DNA from 2 places in the Kitasatospora sp. NPDC007106 genome. Region 1 is predicted to be linked to the other one. Evidence: riboswitches for the same ligand, from Rfam matches in the RefSeq annotation. Region 1 holds a riboswitch; the other holds the start of a gene.
What was found. A riboswitch is a leader RNA that binds a small molecule or an ion and turns the genes downstream of it on or off. The one in region 1 is predicted to bind glycine.
Positions count from the first base shown of each region.

Region 2: another riboswitch for glycine. It lies ahead of ABZ641_RS33355 (glycine dehydrogenase (aminomethyl-transferring)); the one in region 1 lies ahead of gcvT (glycine cleavage system aminomethyltransferase GcvT).

Region 1 covers NZ_JBEYFP010000015.1:13,530-31,126, reverse strand. Annotated here, with positions in the region: gene ABZ641_RS03480 (Ig-like domain-containing protein) at 1-815, shown strand, start outside; gene ABZ641_RS03475 (Ig-like domain-containing protein) at 1,000-2,202, shown strand; gene ABZ641_RS03470 (ATP-binding protein) at 2,296-2,844, shown strand; gene ABZ641_RS03465 (L-serine ammonia-lyase) at 3,133-4,515, opposite strand; gene glyA (serine hydroxymethyltransferase) at 4,725-5,993, opposite strand; gene gcvH (glycine cleavage system protein GcvH) at 6,071-6,445, opposite strand; gene gcvT (glycine cleavage system aminomethyltransferase GcvT) at 6,559-7,677, opposite strand; glycine riboswitch at 7,864-7,966, opposite strand; gene ABZ641_RS03445 (enhanced serine sensitivity protein SseB) at 8,083-8,874, shown strand; gene ABZ641_RS03440 (enhanced serine sensitivity protein SseB C-terminal domain-containing protein) at 9,064-9,951, shown strand; gene ABZ641_RS03435 (ABC transporter permease) at 10,541-11,527, shown strand; gene ABZ641_RS03430 (ABC transporter substrate-binding protein) at 11,626-13,392, shown strand; gene ABZ641_RS03425 (ABC transporter permease) at 13,510-14,508, shown strand; gene ABZ641_RS03420 (ABC transporter ATP-binding protein) at 14,505-15,566, shown strand; gene ABZ641_RS03415 (dipeptide ABC transporter ATP-binding protein) at 15,601-16,680, shown strand; gene ABZ641_RS03410 (hypothetical protein) at 16,730-16,948, opposite strand; gene ABZ641_RS03405 (CGNR zinc finger domain-containing protein) at 17,136-17,597, opposite strand, start outside.
Region 2 covers NZ_JBEYFP010000863.1:37-2,358, forward strand. Annotated here, with positions in the region: partial or broken gene ABZ641_RS33350 (PRC-barrel domain-containing protein) at 245-586, opposite strand; glycine riboswitch at 853-956, shown strand; partial or broken gene ABZ641_RS33355 (glycine dehydrogenase (aminomethyl-transferring)) at 1,180-2,322, shown strand, end outside.

The DNA.
Region 1 (17,597 bases):
CCGCCGCGATCTCCTCCGGCTTCACCACGCTGTCCCCGGCGAAGAAGGTCGCGACCAACGACAACATCGCCGACAACGGCACCTACGGCGTCGGCATGATCGTCTCGGTGGCGTTCAGCAAGCCGGTCAAGAACAAGGACGCCGTCCTCAAGGGCATCACCGTCGAGGCCAGCGACGGCACCGTCGTGAAGGGCCACTGGTTCGGCTCGCAGCGCCTGGACATCCGCCCGGCGGAGTACTGGAAGCCCGGCACCAAGGTGACGGTCAAGTACCGGCTGAAGAGCGTCGAGGTCTCCCCGGGCGTCTACGGCGACGTGGACCGCGACGAGCCGTTCACCATCGGCCGCTACCAGGTCAGCACCGTCGACGCCGCCAAGCACGTGATGACGGTGGCGAGCGGCGGCGGCGCCACCAAGAGCATCCCGATCACCGCGGGCAACGACCAGAACCCGTCCTGGAACGGCACGATGGTCATCTCCGGCAAGGAGAAGGTGACCCGGATGAACTCGGCCACCGTGGCCAACGTCAAGGGCGACGAGTACGACGTCCCGGACGTGCCGCACGCGATGCGTCTCACCACCACGGGCACCTACGTGCACGGCAACTACTGGGGCAACGCCTTCGGCAAGTCCAACGCCAGCCACGGCTGCATCGGCCTGAAGGACGTCAAGGGCGGCAGCGAGTCCTCCTCGGCCGGCACCTTCTTCAACAGCTCGCTGGTCGGCGACGTGGTGAAGATCGTCAACTCCAAGGGCCGCACGGTCTCCCCGGACAACGGCCTCAGCGGCTGGACGCTCCCCTGGAGCAACTGGTAGGCCGCACGCCTCCGGACACCCGGTGACCCCGCCGACGGCCCGGCCGCTCCCCGTGAGCGGCCGGGCCGTTGCGGGTTCGTGACCGGATCGTCGCGCTGCGGGCTGCAACTCCGGCCCCGCCCGGAGCGTGTATTCGGTGGGTGCCGCGACGGGGAGTGCGCGGCGGGGACGGAGGGGGACCGGCATGGGGTCCGTGCGCAGAGGTCTGACGGCGGGTCTGCTCGGGGGAGCACTGGTGCTGGCGGCGGCGGCCTGCGGGCCGTCCGGGTCGCCGGGGGGCGCGGCCTCCGCCGCGGGGACGACGGCCGCCCGGCCGCGGCCCACCGTCCCGGCGGCGGTGGTGACCGTCGAGCCGAAGAACGGCGCCACCGACGTCAAGCCGTCCGGGGCGCTGAAGGTCACCGCGACCGGCGGGAAGCTGACCTCCGTCAAGGTGACCGGCGAGGACGGCCGGGAGGTGCCCGGCACGCTCGCCGCGGACGGCCTCGGCTGGACGCCCGCCGCCGCACTCGCCGTCTCCGCGCGGTACCGGGTGACGGCGCGGGCCACCGACCCGAACGGGCTGGTGACCACCGCCGAGAGCGCCTTCAGCACGCTGACCCCGGCCCGGCGGACCGGCTCCTACAGCAACCTGGACGACGGGCAGACGTACGGCGTCGGCATGATCGTGTCGCTGCGCTTCCGCAAGGCGGTGCAGAACCGCGCCGAGGTGGAGCGCGCGGTGGTCTTCGAGACCTCCGACGGCACCGCGGTGAAGCCGCACTGGTTCGGCGACGACCGGGTGGACTTCCGCCCGGCGGAGTACTGGAAGCCCGGCACCAAGGTGACGGTGAAGTACCGGCTGAAGAGCGCCGAGCTCGCCCCCGGCGTCTACGGGGACAAGGACGGCGAGGAGCACTTCACCGTCGGCCGCTCCCGGGTGAGCACGGCGGACGTCGCCACCCACCGGATGGCCGTGGTGGAGAACGGGCAGACGGTGGACACCGTGAAGTTCACCGCCGGCAAGGCCGGGTTCGACAGCTTCAACGGCACCATGGTCATCGAGGAGATGGCCCGCAAGACGCGGATGTCCTCCAACGGCGTCAGCGGCATCCGGGCCGGCGACGAGTACGACCTCGACGACGTGCCGCACGCCATGCGGCTCACCGACACCGGCACCTACGTGCACGGCAACTCCTGGGCGATCGGCTCGATGGGCCGCTCCAACGCCAGCCACGGCTGCATCGGCATCGCCGACACCCGCTACGGCAGCGACGGCACCGACGCCGGCCGCTTCTACAACGCGTCAATGATCGGCGACGTCGTCACCGTGGTGAATTCCGACGGCCCGCGGGTGTCCGGCGAGAACGGCCTGAGCGGGTGGAACGTGCCCTGGACTGCCTGGTAGGCCCGTCCGGCGTGCCGCTGTCATATGTCCCCCGCCGTGATCGTTTGCTCATTGTCCGTACGCACCCGCATGCGTTCCGCAATGATGGGCGCCATGGCGGGATGGCGTGAGGCGGACCAGGCGTCGAATCGGGTGCTCGGCACGGCCGGTGACGACGCGTCGGCCGGCCGCGGCCTCGCGCTGGCGGCCCTGGAGCGGCTGACCGCGGACGAGCTGGAGCAGGCCGCCTTCGAGCTGCTGCGCGACCCGGCGGCCGAGGAGGAGGTGCGGCTGCCCTCCCGCCCCGAGTCGGCCGGGATCGCCCGCCGCCTGGTCGTCGCCGTGCTCGGCGCCTGGGAGCTGGTGCAGCAGCTGGACGTCGGCGAGTTACTGGTCGGCGAGCTGGTCGCCAACGCCGTGCGGCACGCCGGGGGGCGTACCGTCGGCCTGAAGATGGCACGCCGGCCGGGCTGGGTGCGGATCGAGGTCCGGGACTCCTCGCGGGCGCTGCCCTGCCTGATCGTGGCGGCCGAGCGCGGCGGGGCGGAGAACGGCCACGGGCTGGTGCTGGTCGACGCGGTGTCGGACCGCTGGGGCGCGGACCTGCTGCCGCGCGGCAAGTCCGTCTGGTGCGAGCTGAGGGTGCGCGAGCGCGCCGCCTGACGCGGCGGGCCCGGGTGCCCGGACATGAGCAGGGCCCCCGTTCCGCTCGGTGTGCGGTGTCGGGGGCCCGTGCGCGTCACCGCGCGGCCAAGGGGGTGCGCGCCGCGCGGTGGGAACGGCCGAACCGGGTCGGTGGAGGCCGTGGAATGCCTCCACTGTCGCATGCCAGGACTGGTCTGGACAAATCGATCCAAAGGTGCATACCCCTCGCAACCTTCGAAGACTTACCAAACCCGAATGAACGGCCCATGAATGCCTGCCGTCAGGCCGGGCTTCCGCCCGGCCCGGTCAGCACTCGATGACGTTCACGGCGAGGCCGCCGCGCGAGGTCTCCTTGTACTTGATCTTCATGTCGGCGCCGGTCTCCTTCATGGTCTTGATCGCCTTGTCGAGGGAGACGTGGTGCCGGCCGTCGCCGCGCAGCGCCATCCGCGCCGCCGTGACGGCCTTCACCGAGGCCATGCCGTTCCGCTCGATGCAGGGGATCTGCACCAGGCCGCCGACCGGGTCGCAGGTCAGGCCGAGGTTGTGCTCGATGCCGATCTCCGCGGCGTTCTCGACCTGCTCGGGGCTGCCGCCGAGCACCTCGGCGAGGCCGCCGGCCGCCATCGAGCAGGCCGAGCCGACCTCGCCCTGGCAGCCGACCTCGGCGCCGGAGATCGAGGCGTTCTCCTTGAAGAGCATGCCGATCGCGCCGGCCGCCAGCAGGAAGCGCACGATGCCCTCGTCGTCGGCGCCGGGCACGAAGTTCAGGTAGTAGTGCAGCACGGCCGGGACGATGCCCGCGGCACCGTTGGTCGGCGCGGTGACCACCCGGCGGCCGGAGGCGTTCTCCTCGTTCACCGCCATCGCGTAGAGGGTCACCCACTCCATCGCGTTGGCCGGGCCGATGCCCTCGGCGCGCAGCGCCCGGGCGGCCGAGGCGGCCCGGCGGCGGACCTTCAGCCCGCCCGGCAGGATGCCCTCGCGACCGAGCCCGGCCGCGACGCACTCCTGCATGACGTGCCAGATCTCCAGCAGCCCGGCCCGGATCTCGGCCTCGCTGCGCCAGGCCTTCTCGTTCTCCAGCATCAGGCCGGAGATCGACAGGCCGGTCTCGCGGGTGAGCCGCAGCAGCTCCTCGCCGGTGCGGAAGGGGTAGCGCAGCGCGGTGTCGTCCGGCTTGACCCGGTCGGCGCCTATCGCGTCCTCGTCGACGACGAAGCCGCCGCCGACCGAGTAGTAGGTCTTCTCCAGGACGGGCGCACCGGCCTCGTCGTACGCGGCCAGGGTCATGCCGTTGGCGTGGTACGGCAGCGAGCGGCGGCGGTGCAGCACCAGCTGGGTCGCCGGGTCGAAGGCGATCTCGTGCTGGACGTCCTTGTCCTGGGCGAGCAGCCGCAGCCGCTTGTCGCGCTGGATGCGCTCGACGTCGAGGTCGGCCTGGTCGACGTCGACGGTGCGCGGGGAGTTGCCCTCCAGGCCCAGCAGGACGGCCTTGGGGGTGCCGTGGCCGTGGCCGGTGGCGCCGAGCGAGCCGAAGAGCTCGGCCCGGACGGAGGCGGTGCTCTCCAGCAGCCCCTCCGAGTGCAGGCGGCGGGCGAACATCCGGGCCGCCCGCATCGGGCCCACGGTGTGGGAACTGGACGGCCCGATGCCGACGGAGAAGAGGTCGAAGACGCTGATGGCCACGGGGGGACGTCCTTGTCTGGTCTCGTGGAAGGACTTGCTGGGTGACACGGAAGGGGGCACCGCGCGCACTGTCCAGTGTGCGCGGTGCCCCGGAATTCCTGGTGTCCGGCCGGGGTGAGGCCGGTCACCGGGGGACGAACCGCCGAGACCGGCCGGCGATCGGGGGCGTCGCGCTCCGATCGCCGATCGGTCCTACCGCGGGGTGCGGATCACAGCTCGGGGTAGAGCGGGTACTTCGCGGCGAGCGCGGTCACCCGGGCCTTGAGCGCGGTGGCCTTGGCCTCGTCGAAGCCGGGCAGCAGGGTCTCGGCGATGACGTCGGCGACCTCGCGGAAGTCCTCCGCGCCGAAGCCGCGGGTGGCCAGCGCCGGGGTGCCGATGCGCAGGCCGGAGGTGACCATCGGCGGGCGGGGGTCGTTCGGCACCGCGTTGCGGTTCACGGTGATGCCGACCTCGTGCAGGCGGTCCTCGGCGTCCTGGCCGTTGAGCTCGCTGTTGCGCAGGTCGACCAGGACGAGGTGCACGTCGGTGCCGCCGGAGAGCACCGAGACGCCGGCGTCCACGGTGTCCTGGCGCAGCAGGCGCTCGGCCAGGATCTTCGCGCCCTCCAGGGTGCGGCGCTGGCGGTCCTTGAACTCCTCCGAGGCGGCGACCTTGAAGGCCACGGCCTTGGCGGCGATCACGTGCTCCAGCGGGCCGCCCTGCTGGCCGGGGAAGACCGCGGAGTTGATCTTCTTGGCCCACTGCTCCTTGCAGAGGATGACGCCGCCGCGCGGGCCGCCCAGCGTCTTGTGGGTGGTGGTGGTGACCACGTCCGCGTACGGCACGGGCGAGGGGTGCAGGCCCGCGGCGACCAGGCCGGCGAAGTGCGCCATGTCGACCATGAGCAGCGCGCCGACCTCGTCCGCGATGCGGCGGAACTCGGCGAAGTCCAGCTGGCGCGGGTAGGCGGACCAGCCGGCGATGATCAGCTTGGGCTGGTGCTCCTTGGCGAGGCGCTCGACCTCGGCCATGTCCACCTGGCCGGTCTTCTCGTCGACGTGGTACGCGGCCACGTTGTAGAGCTTGCCGGAGAAGTTGATCTTCATGCCGTGGGTGAGGTGGCCGCCGTGCGCCAGGCTCAGGCCCAGGATGGTGTCGCCCGGCTGGATCAGCGCGAACATCGCGGCGGCGTTCGCCTGCGCACCGGAGTGCGGCTGGACGTTGGCGTGCTCCGCCCCGAACAGCGCCTTCACCCGGTCGATGGCGATCTGCTCGGCGACGTCGACGTGCTCGCAGCCGCCGTAGTAGCGCTTGCCGGGGTAGCCCTCGGCGTACTTGTTGGTCAGGACCGAACCCTGGGCCTCCATGACCGCCACCGGGGCGAAGTTCTCGGAGGCGATCATTTCGAGGGTGGTCTGCTGGCGGTGCAGCTCGGCGTCGACCGCGGCCGCGATCTCCGGGTCGAGCGCGTGCAGGGACTGGTTCAGAACCGTCATGAGGTGGGGTCTCCCCGTGGAGCGAAGGGCTGGAGCGGGGCGGCCGCCGCACTGCGGCCGCCCCGTTGGGCGGGCGGTCAGCCGCCGATGAACGCGGTGTACGCCTCGGCGTCGAGCAGCTCGTCGGTCGCCTCGACGCGGACCTTGAACAGCCAGCCATCCTCGAACGGGGAGCTGTTCACCAGGGCGTTGTCGTCGAGGACGGCCTGGTTGACCTCCACGACCTCGCCGGTGACGGGCGAGAACAGGTCGCTGACCGACTTGGTGGACTCGAGCTCGCCACAGGTCTCACCGGCGGTGACGCTGTCACCGACCTCCGGGAGCTGGACGTAGACGATGTCGCCGAGGGCGTCGGCCGCGTGCGCGGTGATGCCGATCGTCGACACCCCGTCCACGGCGGCGGTCAGCCACTCGTGCTCCTTGGTGTACTGCAGGTGCGTGGGGTTGCTCATGGCGTCATTCTCCAGGATCGCAAGAGGGAGGGGCGTGGCCGTCCGCTGAGCGGACCGCCCCGGGCAGGACGGTTCAGGACGGTTCAGGGCGGTGCTGGGAGCGGCGGGGGCGCTCAGCGGGCGCGCTTGTAGAACGGCAGCGCCACGACCTCGACCGGCTCGGCCTTGCCGCGCACGTCGACCGCGACGGCGGTGCCGGGCGCGGCGTGCGCCGCGTCCACGTAGGCGATGGCGATCGGCTTGCCGAGGGTGGGGGAGGGCGCGCCCGAGGTGATCCGGCCGATCGGGTTGCCGTCGGCGTCGACCACCGCGTACTCGGCGCGCGGCACCCGCTTGCCCTCGGAGACCAGGCCGACCAGCTTGCGCGGCGGCGCGGACTCGGCCTCGACGGCCGCCTGCTCCAGGGCCTTGCGCCCGACGAAGGCGCCCTCGTTGGTGGTCTTGTCGAAGCGCACCACGCGGCCGAGGCCGGCGTCGAACGGGGTCAGGTCGGTGGACAGCTCGTGGCCGTACAGCGGCATGCCCGCCTCCAGGCGCAGCGTGTCGCGGCAGGACAGGCCGCACGGCACCAGGCCCTTGTCGGCACCGGCCGCGGTCAGCGCCGACCACAGGTGCTCGGCGTCGGCCGGGGCGCAGAAGACCTCGAAACCGTCCTCGCCGGTGTAGCCCGTACGGGCGAGCCAGACCTGCTTGCCGGCGACGGTCGCGGGCAGCAGCGCGTAGTACTTCAGGCCGGGCAGGTCGGCGTCGGTCAGCGAGGCGAGGATGTCGTTCGCCTCCGGGCCCTGGACGGCGATCAGCGCGTAGGCGTCGCGGTCGTCGCGGACGACGGCGTCGAAGCCCTCGGCGCGCTCGGTCAGCGCGTCCAGCACCACCTGGGCGTTGGAGGCGTTCGCGACCACCATGTACTCGTCCTCCGCGGTGCGGTAGACGATCAGGTCGTCGAGGATGCCGCCGTCCTCGCGGCAGATCATGGTGTAGCGGGCGCGCAGCACGCCCAGCGCCGAGATGAAGCCGACCAGCGCGTGGTCCAGCATCTCGCCGGCCTGCGGGCCGGAGACGGTGATCTCGCCCATGTGCGAGAGGTCGAACAGACCGGCCTTCGTGCGGACGGCGAGGTGCTCCTCGCGCTCGCTGCCGTAGCGCAGCGGCATGTCCCAGCCGGCGAAGTCGGTCATGGTGGCACCGAGCGAACGGTGCAGCGCGTCGAGCGCGGTGAGGCGGAGGGACATGACGGCAGGACTCCTTGGCTGCTCTGCGGGCACACGGGCGACCCTCCCGCCCGGAAACGGGCAGGACGGCGGATGGAGTCTCCCCGTCTGTCGTCAACAACCTGAGAGCTTCACCGCCACCTCAAGGATGGCGGCTTGCACCGTGGGTGGGCGCACGGCGCGGCCGTGTCCACTTTCCAGATGTGCCTCGCCCGTGCGGTATGGGTGCCTGAGAGATTCCGGGGAGGACTTGCTCCTTCGGCGCCGGCCTCGCCCCTGGGGGCGTTCCGGACTCTCCCGCGCGGGTTCGAGCGGCCAGTATGAACTTGGAGGGTCGAGCGCGCTCATCATGGCATGCCGCCGGGCCTGATGGGAGAGGGGGCGGCCCGCTAGGCTCTGTGCAGGGGACGAGCGAAGGGGCCGTACATGGGGTATCCGGCGGGCGAGGCACAGGCGTGGGCCGCACCCGGCACGGCGCCGGAGGGCGGCACCTGGCCGTCCAACGAACTGGAGCAGGTGCTCACCGCCGCGCTCGGCGACCCCGGCGCCACGCCCCGGGTGATCGAGGTGCTCGCCCGCAGCCAGGTGTGGATCCCGCTGCCGGCCGGCGCCGACCCGCAGGGCACCTCGCTGGACCTGCCGACCATCGAACTCGCCGGTACCCCCTACGTGCCGGTGTTCTCCTCGCAGGAGCAGTTCCTGCAGCACGCCCCGGGCATGGCGTTCGCGATCGCACCGGTGTGGGAGTTCGCCCGCGGGCTGCCGCTCGGCATCGGCATCGCCGTCAACCCGGAGGCGCCGGTGGGCATCCCGGTGCCGCCGGAGGGCGTCGGCGAGCTGCGCCGCGGACCGCAGGGCGGCCGCACCGCCGGCGAGGCCGTCGAGGGCGCCTCGGTGGCGCTGCGCGAGCCCGAGCCGCACCAGGAGCCGTACGCCTTCCTCGCCGCGGCCACCTCCGAACTGTCCCGGCTGCCCGGCGTGCTGACGGCCCGTCGGGCGCTCGCCCGGGTGGAGGCGGACGCCCCGCAGCTGTACGTCGGGATCCAGCTCGACCCGGCCGGTCCGGCCGATCCGGTGCAGGTCAACGAGGCGCTCGGCCGCGCGCTCGGAACCGCGCCGCCGCCGTGGGGCGTCCACCTGGTGCTGCTGGACATGGCCGACGACCCCGTCGTCGAGTGGCTGCTGACCTGCGTGGCGCCCTTCTACGTCCGGGCGTGACCGCCGGTCCGGCCGGCCCGGGCGCCTGCCGGCGGGACACCGGCGCCGCCCGGGGGTATCACGAGGGGGTATGCGGCATGACGCCTGTCGGCCGCGCGCAATAGGGTGCTGCCCGGCAGTGGGCACGAGCGGCGGAAGACGGAACAAGACGGGGCACGGCGACGTGAGCGAGCGGAGCGAGGCGGGCGCATGAGCGCGGCAGCGGCAGGCGGCGGGCCGGGCCCGTGGGGCCAGGCACCCGTGGCACCGCCCGGCGGTGACCCGGGCGCCATCGAGCGCGCCCTCGGCGCGGTCGTCCCGGAACGCTACGACGCGTACGAGAACCTGCTGCGGGCGCTCGCCCAGGGGCAGGTCTGGATGCTGCTCTGGCACGGCACGCCCGGCAGCCCGGACGCCCAGTACGGGAACATGGACATCGGCGGGCACGGCTACGCCCCCGCCGTCACCTCGGCCGAGCAGCTCGCCGCCAGCGGCTGGGCCCGCGCCCACGAGGTGATCTCCGGCCAGGAGATCGCCGCCGCGCTCTTCCGCACCCGCTGGGGCCTGTGGCTGAACCCGCACGCCCCGGGCGGCGGCGTCGGCGTCCCCTGGGCCGACCTGAGACGCGTCGCGATCGGCCTGGACCGGCTGCCGGCCGGTCCGCTGCGGATCTCCGAGCCGCGGCTGAACGCGCCGCAGTTCTACGGTCTGCTGGAGCAGCAGGCCGTGCAGACCCGTCCGCTGCGCTCGCTGCGCCAGGCGTGGGTGCAGCCCGCTCTGGGCGAGGCGTACCTGGCCGTCGGCCTGGACCTGTACGACAACTCTCCGCCGTCGGTGGAGGCCGCCCGCGCCCTGGTGCAGCGGGCCGCGCAGCTCGCCCCGGAGGGGCTGGCGGTGTCGACGGTCGCGATGGCGGACGAGTTCGACCCGGTCGCGATGTGGATGCGGGCGAACGCCCGCCCGTTCTTCGACCGCGACACCCAGTTCGGGCACCCGCAGGGCGCGGCCCCCTACCCGCCCTACGGTTACTCTCCGCAATCGGCGCCGGGTCCGCAGCCGTGGCCCCAGCAGCCGTGGCCGGGCTACCCCGGCCGCTGATCCTTCGCCTTTCCCTCCCCTTTACCCGCCCTTGTGGCGACCGTCCGCCAGTGGCGGGTCATGCCCAGGTGGTGGCGGTTTCCCGCCGTTGGCGGGCTTCCGTCAGTACCCGTCTTGACAGGCTTGTTTCAGCCGTGTGAAGAGGTGTATTCGCGGTCACAACGGGCTGCATGCCGACAGATCACAGTTAGGCATCCTTCGGTTGCCCCCTCTGGCGGAACCTCTCCCCGATGACAGAGAGTGCTGCCCACGGCCAGTGCGCGAGCCGATCCCCACAAAGGTGATCGCGCCCTGGCGACGCCGAACCGCGCGATGTGCATGCCGCGCACTCCGGCACCACGCAGGACCCGCAGTACCCCCGCAAACGCCGTGATCCGCCGCCCCGGCCCCGTGCCCGGACGGCAGGCTCCGGCACCCCGAAAACGAACTCTGCACCGCCGCACCGGCGTACGGAACCACCGCACCGCTCTGCACCGCACCTGTCGCGAACTCCGGACCGCACCGGGGTCCGGGCCCTGATCGGGCCCGGGTCGCCCCGCCGGACCGGGCCGTGGGCCGGCCACCGTCGGCGAGGGGAACGAACTGACTCATGACCACACCCACCGAGACCACCGGCTCTGCCCGGCCCGAGGCCGCAACTGCCGCCCCGGCCAAGCGCATCCAGGGCCGCTCTCCGGGCCGGATCGCCTGGGACCGGCTGAAGCGTGACAAGGTCGCCCTCGCGGGCGGCACCGTGGTGCTCCTGCTGATCCTCGCCGCGATCTTCGCGCCGGTGCTGACGGCGCTGTTCGGCCACCCGGTCGACGAGCCCCACCCGGACCAGATCAACCCGGACCTCGGCCTCCCCAGGGGCGCGTTCGGCGGCATGAGCGGCGACTTCCTGCTCGGCGTCGACCCGACGTTCGGCCGCGACGTCTTCAGCCGGATCCTCTACGGCGCCCAGATCTCGCTCACCGTGGCCTTCCTCGCGGCCGGCGTCTCCGTCCTGATCGGCGTCGTGCTCGGCGCCGCGGCCGGCTACTTCGGCGGCTGGGTCGACGCGGCGATCAGCCGGGTGATGGACGTGCTGCTGGCCTTCCCGCAGCTGCTGTTCTCCATCGCGCTCGTCTCGGTCATGCCGAACTCGCTGCTCGGCCTCGGCGGCACCGCCCTGCGCATGGGCATCCTGGTCCTGGTCATCGGCTTCTTCGGCTGGCCGTACATCGGCCGCATCGTCCGCGGCCAGGCACTGTCGCTGCGCGAGCGGGAGTTCGTGGACGCCGCCCGCAGCCTCGGCGCCGGCAGCATCCACATCCTCTTCCGCGAGCTGCTGCCGAACCTGGTCGCCCCGATCCTCGTCTACACGACGCTGATCATCCCCACCAACATCCTCAGCGAGGCGGCGCTCAGCTTCCTGGGTGCCGGCGTCAAGCCGCCGACGCCCTCCTGGGGACAGATGCTCTCCGAGGCGACCCGGATCTACCAGGCCGACCCGACCTACATGGTCGTCCCCGGTCTCGCGATCTTCGTCACGGTGCTCGCGTTCAACCTCTTCGGCGACGGCCTCCGGGACGCGCTCGACCCCAAGGGCAACTAGCCCTCCCTCTCCCCCCACATACCAGGCAGGTCCCTCTCAGCCTGCCCACCCCCGGCGGACCGTTCGTGCCCGCACATCACCAGGAGGACTCCGTACCCATGAAGCGCAACAGGACACTTGCCGCAGCTTCCCTCGTGGCTGCGCTCGCCCTGACCACCGCGGCCTGCGGCGGCACCAAGGGCGGTGGCACGAGCGACAGCGCGAGCAAGGGCTCGGCCGGCTTCAACGCCGCGGTTGACAAGGTGCTGAACCCCTCCGACAAGAAGGGCGGCACGCTCAACCTCTGGACGAGCACCGACGTCGACTCGCTCGACCCGGGCCGTGCCTACTACGCCTCGGTGTGGAACTTCGAGCGCTACTACGCCCGCACCCTCCTGGCCTACGACGCCAAGCCGGGCAAGGAAGGCCTCAAGCTCGTCCCGGACCTGGCGGCGAACCAGCCGGCCGTGTCCTCCGACGGCAAGACCTACACCTTCCACCTGAAGCAGGGTCTGAAGTTCGAGGACGGCTCGCCGATCACCTCGAAGGACATCAAGTACGGCATCGAGCGCATCTTCGCGCAGGACGTCGTCTCCGGCGGCCCGACCTACCTGATCCAGTCCCTGGACCAGGGCCAGAACTACAAGGGCCCCTACACCGACACCGACCCCAACAAGCTGGGTCTGAAGTCGGTCGAGACCCCGACCGACACCACCATCGTCTTCAAGCTGGCGAAGGCGGACTCGTCCTTCCCGTACCTGCTCGCGATGGGCTCCGCCGCCCCCGTCCCGCAGAAGCTGGACACCGGCGCGAAGTACGGCGACAAGCCGGTCTCCTCCGGCCCCTACAAGTTCGCCAAGGTCGAGCCGGGCAAGGGCTACGAGCTGGTCCGCAACGAGAACTGGGACCCGGCCTCCGACCCGTTCCGCAAGGCGCTGCCGGACACCGTCAAGCTGACCGTCACCTCGAACGCCGACGACATGGACGCCCGCCTGCTGGCCGGCTCCGTCGACATCGACTTCGGCCAGACCGGTCTCTCCCAGGCCGCCCAGGTCAAGGTCCTGCAGGACGAGAAGCTGAAGGCCAACACGGACGACCCGTACAACGGCTTCATCCGCTTCATCGCGCTGAACCAGAAGGTCGCCCCCTTCGACAACATCCACTGCCGCAAGGCCGTGCTGTACGCGGCCGACCCCACCGCGCTGCAGACCGCCCGCGGCGGTTCGGTCGCCGGTTCCACCTACGGCAACATGCTGCCCCCGAACATCCTCGGCTCGGACGAGTACGACCCGTTCGGCCTGACCGACGGCAAGGCGGACCTGGAGAAGGCCAAGGCCGAGCTCAAGGAGTGCGGCAAGGCCGACGGCTTCACCACCACGATCGCCGTCCGCGGCAACAAGGCCAAGGAGGTCAACTCGGCCGTCGCGCTGCAGACCGCCCTCAAGGCCATCAACGTGACGGTGAACGTCGACCAGTACGACGGCAAGCTGCTCGCCTCCGTCGCCGGTGCGCCGGACGTCGTCCACCAGAAGGGCTACGGCCTGATCGTCGCCGGCTGGGGTGCCGACTACCCGAACGGCGCCGGCTACATGCAGCCCCTGATGGACAGCCGCTTCATCACCAAGAACGGCAACAGCAACTACCCCGAGACCTCTGACCCGGCGATCGACAAGCTCTTCGACGACGCCGCCGCCCAGACGGACCCGGCCAAGGCTGCCGACCTCTACAAGCAGATCAACCACAAGGTCGTCGACACCGCGGTGTGGCTGCCCATCGTGGCCGACAAGGCGCTCAACTACCGCAACCCGCGCCTGACCAACGTCTTCATCACCGACGCGTTCGGCGAGGTCGACTTCCAGGCCCTGGGCGTCTCCGACGGCAAGTGACCTGCCCCGCCCGCAATCGTAGTTCGCACAGCTAGTCCGAAGGGCAGGTGAAGGCTCCGCCCGGGTCGGCCGGCGTCCCCACAGGGACGCGGCCGGCCCGGGGCGGGGCCGACCGCAGTGCTCGTATATCTCATCCGACGGCTCGTCAATGTCGTCGCCATGCTGCTGGTGGTCTCCGCGGTCACCTTCGGCATCTTCTTCATGGTGCCGAAACTGACCGGGACCGACCCCGCGCTGCTCTACGTCGGCAAGATCGCCGACAAGGTGGCCGTCGAGGGTATCCGACACAAGATGGGCCTCGACAAGTCCATCGTCGAGCAGTACTTCCTGTTCCTGAAGGGCCTGTTCGTCGGGCGCGACTACAGCACCGGCGTGGACATCACCCACTGCTCCGCGCCGTGCTTCGGTTACTCCTTCAAGACCGAGCAGGAGGTGTGGCCCGTCCTGCTGGACCGACTGGGCGTCACCGCCTCGCTCGCCGCCGGCGCGGCCACCCTGTGGCTCGTGTTCGGCACCGCGACCGGCGTCGTCTCCGCGCTGCGCCGCCGCACCCTGCTGGACCGCTTCACCATGACGACCGCCCTGGCCGGCGTCTCGCTGCCGATCTACTTCACCGGCATGCTCGCCAGCGCGATCTTCGTCTACCAGCTCGGCTGGTTCCCGCACGACTACGTGAACCTGGGCGACGACCCGGTCGCGTGGTTCCAGAACCTGGTGCTGCCGTGGGTCACCCTGGCGTTCCTCTACGCCGCGACCTACGCCCGCCTCACCCGCGCCACCCTGCTCGAGGTGCTCGGCGAGGACTACATCCGCACCGCCCGGGCCAAGGGCCTCGGCGAGCGGACGGTCATCGGCAAGCACGCCATGCGCTCCACCCTCACCCCGATCCTCACCGTCTTCGGCATGGACCTGGGCGCCCTGATCGGCGGCGCGGTGCTCACCGAGTCGACCTTCAACTTCCGTGGTCTGGGTTACGAGGCGGTCTCCGCGGTCAGCTCCAGCGACCTCCCGGTGATCATGGGTGTCACGCTCTTCGCCGGCTTCTTCATCATCATCGCCAACCTGCTGGTTGACGTGCTGTACGCCGTTGTCGATCCTCGGGTGAGGCTGGCATGAGCAAGACCCTGAACACCACCAAGCCCTCCGCCTTCCTCTCGGTGCGCGACCTGCGGGTGCACTTCCCCACCGAGGACGGACTGGTCAAGTCGGTCGACGGCCTCACCTTCGACCTGGAGAAGGGCAAGACGCTCGGCATCGTCGGCGAGTCCGGCTCCGGGAAGTCCGTCACCTCGCTGTCGATCATGGGCCTGCACCGCACCGGCACCAAGCGCGGCGCCCCGCGGATCACCGGCGAGGTCTGGCTGGACGGCGAGGAGCTCGTCGCCGCCGACCCCGAGCGGGTCCGCAAGCTCCGCGGCCAGAAGATGGCGATGATCTTCCAGGACCCGCTGACCGCGATGCACCCGTACTACACGGTCGGCGCGCAGATCGTCGAGGGCTACCGGGCCCACCACCCGGGCGCCACCAAGAAGCAGGCGCGCACCCGCGCGATCGAGATGCTCGACCGGGTCGGCATCCCGCAGCCGGACAAGCGGGTGGACGCCTACCCGCACGAGTTCTCCGGCGGCATGCGCCAGCGCGCCATGATCGCGATGGCCCTGGTCAACGACCCGTCGCTGCTGATCGCGGACGAGCCCACCACCGCCCTGGACGTCACCGTCCAGGCGCAGATCCTGGACCTCATCCGGGACCTGCAGAAGGAGTTCGGCTCGGCCGTCATCATCATCACGCACGACCTCGGCGTGGTGGCCGAACTGGCCGACGACATCCTGGTGATGTACGGCGGCAAGTCCGTGGAGCGCGGCCCGGCCGCGTCCCTCTTCGAGGCGCCCGAGCACCCCTACACCTGGGGCCTGCTCGGCTCGATGCCCCGGCTCGACCGGGAGCTCCAGGACCGGCTGATCCCGGTCAAGGGCACCCCGCCGAGCCTGATCAACGTGCCGTCCGGCTGCGCCTTCCACCCGCGCTGCCCGTACGCCGAGCTGACCGGCGGCCGGTCCACCTCCGAGGTGCCCGTGCTGGCCGAGGCCGCCCCCCGGCACCTCGCGGCCTGCCACCTGCCGATCGCCGAACGGCACCGGATCTTCGCCGACGAGATCGCGCCCCGGCTGTGACCCGGCCGCCAGCAACACACTCAGGAGACAACCGATGACGGATTCGAAGACGGCGGCGATCCCCGCACCCGCGCCCGCCTCCGACCGTCAGCCCCTGCTCAAGGTGACCGGGCTGACCAAGCACTTCCCGATCACCAAGGGGCTGCTGCGCCGCCAGGCCGGCGCCGTGCGCGCCGTGGACGGCCTCGACTTCGAGGTCCGGCCCGGCGAGACCCTCGGCGTGGTCGGCGAGTCCGGCTGCGGCAAGTCCACCATGGGCCGCCTGGTGACCCGTCTGGACGAGCCCACCGGCGGGAAGATCGAGTTCGAGGGCACGGACATCACGCACCTCGGCGTCTCGGCGATGCGCCCGCTCCGCCGGGACATCCAGATGATCTTCCAGGACCCGTACTCGTCGCTGAACCCGCGGCACACCGTCGGCACCATCGTCGGCGCGCCGTTCCGGCTGCAGAAGGTGGCCACCGAGGGCGGCGTCAAGAAGGCCGTGCAGGAGCTGTTGGAGCTCTGCGGCCTGAGCCCGGAGCACTACAACCGCTACCCGCACGAGTTCTCCGGCGGCCAGCGCCAGCGCATCGGCATCGCCCGCGCGCTGGCCCTCAAGCCGAAGATGATCGTGGCGGACGAGCCGGTCTCCGCGCTCGACGTGTCGATCCAGGCGCAGGTGGTCAACCTCCTCGACGACCTGCAGAACGAGCTGGGCCTGACCTACCTGATCATCGCCCACGACCTCTCGGTCGTCCGGCACGTGTCGGACCGCGTCGCGGTGATGTACCTCGGCAAGATCGTCGAGATCGCCGACCGCGACTCGCTCTACAGCGTGCCGATGCACCCGTACACCAACGCGCTGATGTCGGCGGTGCCGACGCCGGACCCGCGCCGCAAGGAGCGCCGCGAGCGCATCCTGCTCACCGGTGACGTGCCGTCGCCGCTCAACCCGCCGAGCGGCTGCCGCTTCCGCACCCGCTGCTGGAAGGCGCAGGACGTCTGCGCCACCCAGGAGCCGCCGCTCGTCGCCGCGCGGCCGGGCCACCAGGTGGCCTGCCACTTCCCGGAGAACGACGACCTGTCGGTCGGCACGCGCAAGCCGGGCATCCACGCCCAGCGCGGCCGCTGACCCGCAAAGTCTGTTCGAAGCAGTACCCACCCCGGCCCGGGTGCCTGAATCAGGCACCCGGGCCGAGGCGTTCCAGCGCGTCGATCACCGCGGCCCGGTGCGCCCGCCGCCGCTCCCGCTCCGCCGCGTCGGCCGGCCGCTCCCGGTGGAAGCGGAGCGCCACGCCGTGCGGTGCGGGCGAGACGGTCACCTGCAGCACGGTGTCGGCGGCGCGGCCGGGCGGACGCCGGGTCAGCCGCAGCCGCGAGCCCGGGTGGTGGCGGCGCACCTCGCCGGTGGTGCCGTCCGACGACTCGTACCGGCTGCCGGGGCCGCCCGGCGGGTGGACGCCCGCGCCCGGCCGGAGCGCGGTGCCCCCGGCCGAGGTGACGAGCAGCCAGAGCGCCCCGGGCGGTGCGGCAGGGTGCGCGGGACGCCGATCCGCCGGCCTGCGTCCCCGGTGAGCCCGGTGGGCGTCAGCCCTCTCCTCCCGACTGCCGGGCGCGCAGCGCCCGGACCTTCTGCCGGTTGCCGCAGCGCTCCATCGAGCACCAGCGCCGCCGGCCGGGCCGCGAGGTGTCGACGAAGTGCAGTTGGCAGTCGTGGGCGCCGCAGACGCGGATCCGGTCGGCGTACGGGCCGGTGAACAGCTCGACGGCGTCCCGGGCGACCGCGGAGAGCACCGCGCCCGCGGTGGTGGGCGCGGGTTCGGCGCGCCGTCCGTCGGGGCCGATCCGGGGGACGGGCGGGGGAGCGGCGGCGGCCCGGTTGACCGCCGCGTAGTCCGCGGGGGCGCCGGGGAGGCCCTCGGCCCTGGCTTCGGTGAGCCGCCAGAGCGCGTCGCGCAGCTCCCGGGCGGCGGCCACCCCGGCCTCGTCGACGGCGACCTCGCCGGTGTCCAGCCGGCAGGCGGCGATCCACTCGGCGAGGTCGGCAGG
Region 2 (2,322 bases), on a different contig from region 1:
GGACGGTGCCGCCGGCCGGCACCACCGGGAGCTGCATGGTGTTCTCCGAGCTGTCCTGCCGGGAGCCGGCCGGTCCGGAGCCCTCCTGCCGGGGCCCGTCGTGGCGCGTGCCGCCGTGCTGCCCGTCGGCGTGGTCCGTCCGGCCGTGGCCGTTCACCGCCGGGCGGCCGTTCGCCGCGGACTGCTCGGGCGCCGCGTGCGCGACCGCGCCGAACTCGGTGTCACCGGGGCGCTCGGCGGGCGCCGGGCCCGCCTCCGCGCCCGGCCGGCCGTTGGAGGTGTCCAGCCCGTAGTAGCGGTAGAGCTGCAACTCCTGGGCGGGTGACAGGTGCTGGCCCACGCCGAAGTCCGGGGAGTCCTTCACCAACGACTTGTCGTACGGGACCTTGAGCTCCTCGCCCGAGAACTCGCTGGTGGTCAGCGGGACGAAGGCGTCCCGGCCGAAGATCCCGGTGCGGACGGCGGCCCACTCGGGCTCGCCGGTCGCGTCGTCGAGATACACCTCGTCGACCGTGCCGATCTTCTCACCGTTCCGGTCGACCGCCTTGTGCCCGATCAGGTCTCGCGGATCGATATCGGTCTGCACGCTGTCCTCCAGTGCCTACTGCTCCTGTGTCTCCGTGGACGTCGGGACGGCTGGAGGAGCTGGCCAGACGCCATCTACACAGAACGCCATGGACCGGTCACCGGCGAGCCGGGGGCGGCCGTCCGGGCCGGTGATCGGCCGTCCGGGGGACGGGCACGGCCCGCGGGCCCGCAGACGGGGCCCTCGGACCGGCCCCCGGCGGTGGGACGCCGGTCACAGCACCCGCCATTCCCGGCGGTCCCGCTGGTACCCTGGGCGGCGACCGCCGAGCCCGCGCGGGAGAGTCCCCGACCCCGCTGAGCTGGGGAAGGGGCGCCGAAGGAGCAACTCCTCCCCGGAATCTCTCAGGCACCCGTACCGCGTGGGCCAGGTCACTCTGGAAAGCAGGGCAGGACCGCCGGCACAGGAGCCGTCGGCACCACCCTCACCGACGGTGCAAGCCGACGAGATGCCCTCGGGCGTCAAGACGGCGAAGCTCTCAGGTACCGATGACAGAGGGGGAGGCCTGACGGGTTCGTACGTCTCCGGCTCCCCACGGCGGCCGACCGGCGTGCGTACCCCCGCCGGTCCGTGACCAGGAGGCCTCGACCCCCATGAACGCCCAGCCGAACCTCACCGAGCTCGAGCAGGCCAGCCCCTTCGAGACCCGCCACATCGGCCCCGACGCCGCCGCCCAGGAGAAGATGCTCGCCCAGGTGGGCTTCGCGTCCCTGGACGAGCTGGCCGACGCGGCCGTTCCCGAGGCCATCCGCAGCCTGACCGCGCTGGACCTGCCCGCCGGCCGCAGCGAGGCCCAGGTCCTCGCCGAGCTGCGCGAGCTGGCCGACCGCAACCGGGTCGCCACCTCCATGATCGGCCTCGGCTACTACGGCACCTTCACCCCGCCGGTGATCCTGCGCAACGTCCTCGAGAACCCGGCCTGGTACACCGCCTACACCCCGTACCAGCCGGAGATCTCGCAGGGCCGCCTCGAGGCGCTGCTGAACTTCCAGACCCTGGTCTCCGACCTCACCGGCCTCGCCACCTCCGGCTCCTCGCTGCTCGACGAGGGCACCGCCGCCGCCGAGGCAATGGCGCTGGCCCGCCGCGTCACCAAGGTCAAGGGCGGCGTCTTCCTGATCGACGCCGACACCCTGCCGCAGACCGTCGCCGTCATCGAGACCCGCGCCGAGCCGACCGGCGTCGAGGTCGTCGTCGCCGACCTGTCCGAGGGCATCCCGGCCGAGATCGCCGAGCGCGGCGTCTTCGGCGTGCTGCTCCAGTACCCGGGTGCCGCCGGCGCCGTCCGCGACCTCACCCCGGTCATCGAGCAGGCCCACGGCCTCGGCGCGGTCGTCGCCGTCGCCGCCGACCTGCTCGCCCTCACCCTGCTCAAGTCCCCGGGCTCGATGGGCGCCGACATCGCCTGCGGCACCTCGCAGCGCTTCGGCGTGCCGATGGGCTTCGGCGGCCCGCACGCCGGCTACCTCGCCGTCCGCGCCGAGTTCGCCCGCAACCTGCCCGGCCGCCTGGTCGGCGTCTCCGTCGACTCCGACGGCAACCGCGCCTACCGCCTGGCCCTGCAGACCCGCGAGCAGCACATCCGCCGCGAGAAGGCCACCAGCAACATCTGCACCGCCCAGGTGCTGCTCGCCGTGATGGCCTCGATGTACGCCGTTTACCACGGCCCCGACGGCCTCGCGGACATCGCCCGCCGCACCCACCGCTACGCCGCCGCGCTCGCCGCGGGCCTGCGC